Linked DNA regions of Sporosarcina pasteurii. The protein of the gene in region 1 interacts with the protein of each later gene in a pairwise test. Links are inferred from orthologs where the notes say so. Each region holds a gene or a part of one and is shown in the gene's direction. Other genes may lie near its edges.

The links.
Region 2: the proteins of lpdA (region 1) and odhB interact in binary tests that used the Escherichia coli proteins (3 or more experiments, as listed by UniProt). The link is inferred for Sporosarcina pasteurii from one-to-one orthologs.

Annotation. Positions count from the first base shown.
Region 1 is NZ_CP160452.1:2,235,508-2,238,526, reverse strand. What follows is about bases 27-2,996. They hold lpdA (dihydrolipoyl dehydrogenase), read left to right. Parts: upstream 27-793; coding sequence 794-2,200; downstream 2,201-2,996. Other genes in these bases: AB1H92_RS10560 (polysaccharide deacetylase family protein), read left to right, coding at 2,397-2,996; AB1H92_RS10570 (dihydrolipoamide acetyltransferase family protein), read left to right, coding at 27-790. In the rest of the region: more of AB1H92_RS10570, read left to right, coding at 1-26; more of AB1H92_RS10560, read left to right, coding at 2,997-3,019. UniProt on the Escherichia coli protein: Lipoamide dehydrogenase is a component of the glycine cleavage system as well as of the alpha-ketoacid dehydrogenase complexes.
Region 2 is NZ_CP160452.1:1,443,554-1,446,523, forward strand. It holds odhB (2-oxoglutarate dehydrogenase complex dihydrolipoyllysine-residue succinyltransferase), read left to right. Parts: upstream 1-860; coding sequence 861-2,081; downstream 2,082-2,970. Other genes in the region: AB1H92_RS06595 (2-oxoglutarate dehydrogenase E1 component), read left to right, coding at 1-832; AB1H92_RS06605 (DUF6501 family protein), read left to right, coding at 2,144-2,341; AB1H92_RS06610 (AAA family ATPase), read left to right, coding at 2,488-2,970. UniProt on the Escherichia coli protein: E2 component of the 2-oxoglutarate dehydrogenase (OGDH) complex which catalyzes the second step in the conversion of 2-oxoglutarate to succinyl-CoA and CO(2).

The DNA of each region.
Region 1 (3,019 bases):
AACTTCTGTTGAACCAACAACCGCGCAGTCGGCTGAAAAGCCAGCAACAGCAACGGCTGAACAACAACCAGTTTCATATGAAGGTGAGTTCCCAGAAACACGTGAAAAAATCTCTAGCATCAGAAAAGTTATCGCAAAAGCGATGGTAAACTCGAAACATACGGCTCCACATGTTACATTATTAGATGAAGTAGATGTTACTGAACTTGTTGCACACCGCAATAAATTCAAAGGCATCGCGGCAGAGAAGGATATTAAGCTTACGTACTTGCCATATGTTGTTAAGGCGCTCGTAAGTACTTTGCGTGAATTCCCGGAGCTTAATACATCTTATGACGATGCAACTGAGGAAGTCATTCAAAAACATTATTACAATATCGGAATTGCAGCAGATACGGACCGCGGACTTCTCGTACCTGTCATTAAACATGCAGATCGTAAATCGATCTTTGCAATTTCCAAGGAGATTAGCGAACTTGCAGTGAAGGCACGTGACGGTAAGTTGTCATTAGCTGAAATGAGTGGAGCATCATGTTCGATTACCAATATTGGTTCTGCAGGCGGACAATGGTTTACACCGATTATTAATCACCCTGAAGTAGCAATCCTTGGTATTGGACGAATTGCTGAAAAGCCAGTTGTTAAAGATGGTGAGATCGTTGCAGCGCCGATGCTTGCGCTATCACTCGTTTTCGACCACAGAATGATGGATGGAGCTACAGCACAACACGCACTGAACCACATTAAGAGATTGCTAAACAATCCAGAACTATTATTAATGGAGGCGTAAAAAATGGTTGTAGGAGATTTTCCAGTTGAAGTTGACACGCTCGTTATCGGTTCAGGTCCAGGAGGTTATGTCGCGGCAATTCGCGCGGCACAACTGGGCCAAAAAGTAACAATTGTTGAAAAGGACAAGCTTGGAGGCGTTTGTTTAAACGTCGGTTGTATCCCATCTAAAGCGTTAATTTCTGTAGGGCAACGTTTTGTAAGTGCGAAGGAATCAGACGCAATGGGGATTACGGCATCAGATGTAAAGCTAGACTTCACGAAAGCGCAAGAATTTAAAGATGGTGTTGTATCGAGACTAACAGGCGGCGTTGAGGGATTGCTAAAAGGAAATAAAGTGGACATCGTAAATGGTGAAGCTTACTTTGTTGATGAGAACACTGTACGCGTCATGGATGAAAAGTCCGCACAAACATATAAATTTAAAAATGCAATCGTAGCAACTGGGGCACGTCCAGTCGAAATTCCAAGCTTTAAGTTTTCTAAGAGAGTTCTTAGCTCGACAGGCGCTTTAGCTCTTACGGAATTACCGGGTAAGCTCGTTGTGATTGGCGGTGGTTACATCGGTACTGAGCTAGGGTCTTCTTATGCAAATCTAGGATCAGAAGTAACAATTATTGAAGGTGCAAAAGACATATTAGCAGGCTTCGAAAAACAAATGACACAATTAGTTAAACGTGGCTTGAAGAAAAAAGGCGTAGAAATTGTTACAAAAGCATCTGCTAAAGGTGTAGAAGAAACAGAGAATGGCGTTACAGTTACATACGAAGTGGGCGGAGAAGAGAAAAAGGTTGAAGCAGACTACGTACTTGTCACTGTTGGCCGTCGTCCGAACACAGATGAACTTGGACTTGAGCAGGTTGGCGTGAAAATGGATGATCGCGGACTTGTTGAAGTAGATAAGCAATGCCGCACGAATGTTGGATCAATCTATGCAATTGGTGATATTGTAGCAGGTCCACAACTAGCACATAAAGCATCATACGAAGCTAAAATTGCTGCGGAAGCGATTTCAGGCGAAAAGTCTGAAGTAGATTACATGGCAATTCCAGCGGTGTGCTTCACAGAACCTGAACTTGCAACAGTTGGCTTGAGTGAACAACAAGCAAAAGACGAAGGATATGAAGTCACTGCAGGTCGTTTCCCGTATGCAGCAAACGGACGTGCAATTGCACTTGATTCAACAGATGGCTTTGTGAAACTTGTTGCGCGTAAAGAAGATGGGCTTCTATTAGGTGCTCAAATCGTTGGAGAGAACGCGTCAGATATGATTTCTGAACTCGGTCTTGCAATCGAAGCGGGCATGACGCTTGAAGACATTGCGATGACAATCCACGCTCATCCAACATTAGGTGAAATTACGATGGAAGCAGCAGAAGTTGCTCTTGGTAAACCAATCCATATGATGTAATAAAAAGCAATAATTGGCCTACAAGGATATCCTTGTAGGCTTTTTTTAGATTAGCATGTTTTTATATTCATAGTATCTATTCATTATGGTGTATAGAATAGTTGTTTTTATAGCAGAAAAGATTTTAATGAATCAAATAGCGGGTATATATCATTACATTCTATGTTAAAATGACGGATTGAAAGGGTGGTTAGCAATGAGGAAACGTTTTATCTACATACTTGCAGTTCTTATTTTATTATTGGCAGCCTGTACACAAGAAAACAAGGAAGAGTTAGAAGGTGAAAGTGAACGTGAACGTACGACAGTAGCAGAAGAACAAGTAAGTGAAGATGAGGGAAATAAAACGCTAGAAGAAGCATCATATGTAGAAGGGGAAGAAATAAAAGAATCGCTTTATTTGCTAGATGCAAGTTGGGGATTCCAACCGATTGATGATGCGAATCCCAAAGCGGTATTACTTACAATTGATGATGCACCGGATAAATATGCACTTGATATGGCAAAAGCTTTAAAAGAACTGGATGCACCAGCAATTTTTTTCGTAAATGGACATTATCTTAATACTGATGAGGAAAAGGCGGTTTTAAAAGAAATTTATGAAATGGGATTTACGATTGGAAATCACACAAAAACACATGCGAGCTTACAGCAATTATCTGAAGCTGAGCAAAAAGAAGAGATTGTTTCTGTAAGCGATGTAGTGGAGGAAGTCATTGGTGAACGTCCAAAGTTTTTCCGCGCTCCATTTGGGCAAAATACCGAATATAGTAAAGAAATTGTTGCGGACGATGGCATGTTGTTAATGAACTGGACGTA
Region 2 (2,970 bases), 790 kb from region 1 along the record:
AGAATCAGCGATTGTTGGTTATGAGTATGGCTATAACCTTGAAAACCAAAAAGCTTTATCAATTTGGGAAGCCCAGTACGGAGACTTTGCCAATATGGCACAGGTGATGTTCGATCAGTTTATATCTGCCAGCCGATCGAAGTGGGGGCAACAATCTGGACTCGTTATGTTATTACCACATGCACATGAAGGTCAAGGGCCAGAACATACAAGTGCTAGACTAGAAAGATTTTTACAAATGTCAGCAGAAAATAACTGGACAGTTGCAAATCTATCTAGCGCGGCAAACTATTTCCACATTTTACGTCGTCAAGCGAAAATGCTAGGTGAGCCATCAATGCGCCCGCTCGTTATCGTATCTCCAAAGTCACTGTTACGTCACCCATTGGTTGGTGCTGATGTTGAAGATTTAACAGAAGGTAGTTTCCAAACTGTTCTAGAGCAACCTGGAACAGGAACCAAGAAAACTAAAGTTGAACGGATTTTATTCGCAAGCGGTAAAATGGCTATCGATTTAGCTGAACAAGTAAAAGATGGTGAAGGATTCGACGATATTCATATTGTTCGTGTTGAGCAACTTTATCCATTCCCATCTGAAAAGATTCAAGAGATTGTTTCACGCTATTCAAAAGTAAAAGAACTTGTTTGGGTACAAGAAGAACCGAAAAACATGGGTTCATGGTCATTTGCATATCCGTATATTCAAGAGATTGCAGGCAACAAAAAGGTTTCCTATGTTGGACGTCCACATCGTTCGAGCCCATCAGAAGGAGACGGCGCATCTCATTCAATTGAACAAAAGCGTATTATCAATGAGGCTTTAAACCGTTAACACGGTATATTTAAAGGAGGAAATTATTGTGGCAGAGATTATCGTACCAGAACTTGCAGAATCGATTACAGAAGGAACAGTTTCACGCTGGTTAAAACAACCAGGTGAAGCTGTTGAACGTGGAGAGTTTATCGTAGAACTCGAAACGGATAAAGTTAACGTGGAAATTATTTCGGAAGAAGCTGGAACAGTTCAAGAACTGCTCGCAGAAGAGGGCGACACAGTAGAAGTTGGACAAGTCATTGCAATTGTTGGTGAAGGTTCAGGTGCACCAGCAGCATCTGCACCTGAAGCGGAAGCACAACCTGTAAAGGAGAATGTTCCGGCCGCAGCAGAAGCAACTGCAACTACAACTACAACAACGGATGATCGTACACTTGCAAGTCCTGCAGCTCGTAAACTAGCACGAGAAAAAGGGATTGACTTAGCAGCTATCAATCCAGTAGATCCAATGGGACGCGTGAAAGTTCAAGACGTCGAAGCACATGCAACTGCGCCGAAAGTGCCAGCAACTCCAGCTCAAGCTGCACCGGAACCACAAGCAGATGATGGTCGTGTGACACGCGAAAAAATGACACGTCGTCGTCAAACGATTGCAAAACGTTTGCTAGAAGTAAAGCAATCTACTGCAATGCTAACAACATTTAACGAAATCGATATGACAAATGTAATGGCGCTTCGTTCACGTAAAAAAGATGAGTTTTTCGAGAAAAATGATGTACGCTTAGGCTTTATGTCATTCTTTACGAAAGCTGTTGTTGCAGCACTTAAAAAGTATCCATACGTTAACGCTGAAATCGATGGTGACGAAATCGTACTGAAAAACTACTACGATATCGGAATCGCTGTATCTACAGATGGCGGACTCGTTGTACCGAACGTTGTCGATGCGGATCGTAAAAACTTTGCAGAGATTGAAGGTTCGATTCGCGAACTTGCTATTAAAGCACGTGATAACAAATTAACAATTGCTGATATGACAGGCGGTTCATTTACAATTACAAACGGTGGCGTATTCGGTTCACTTATGTCAACACCAATCTTAAATGGTACGCAAGTTGGTATTCTAGGTATGCACACAATTCAAAGACGTCCAGTTGCTGTGGGCGATAATATCGAAATTCGTCCGATGATGTACGTGGCACTCTCTTATGACCACCGCGTTATCGACGGTAAAGATTCAGTAGGATTCTTAAAGATGGTAAAAGATCTAATCGAAAATCCAGAAGACCTACTACTTGGCTCATAATTAAACATCGGCCCGTTGCAATATGCGGGCCGATTTTGTATTCTTAAATTAGAGGTGATATCATGAATTTCAAAAAATGGCCAGAAGTACCCGCACTTAAAACAGTAGTATGTAAACATACTGACGCGGAAAAATACGTTGTAAACAACGCACTTACTGTCGGAAAAGAGTATGAAGTAAAAAACGAAACGGAAGAATTCATATTCGTTATCGATAATACTGGAAAAGTCGGCGGTTATTATAAAACTTATTTTGAATGACTAGTAAAAACTGAGGGCGCCAAATCGCGAACAAATCTGGCGTCCACAGCTTCTGTTATTCATATACACATTAATTTTATAAAAATTAATCAGTCTGATATCTGCAGTAATGCGATAATCGGGCTTTTTTAATAGGAGTGACAAGAATGCGGTCAATTATAAAGAACGAACAACAGAAAAGACAGCAAAAAGAGCATGACGCACATATGCAACGATTGATTCAAGAAGGCGGCTATATTTCACCAGATGAATACTTATGGGGAGATATATTGGTTGGTGTCGTCTTAAAGAAGCCTATTTTATTAAAAGGACCATCTGGTGCAGGAAAAACAAAACTCGCCCAATCGATTTCACACTTTTTCAATCAACCGATGCACAGCGTTAACTGTTCGGTCGATTTAGATGCTGAATCTCTCCTTGGCTTTAAAACGATCGTACAAAGTGATGAAGAGACCGTAATAGAGTTTGTTGAAGGCCCTGTCGTCCAAGCGATGAAGAAAGGACATATTTTATATATTGATGAAATAAACATGGCAAAACCCGAAACATTGCCGATATTACATAGTGTCCTGGATCATCGCCGTATGTTAACAAATCCATTTACTGGTGAAGTGATTTATGCACATGAA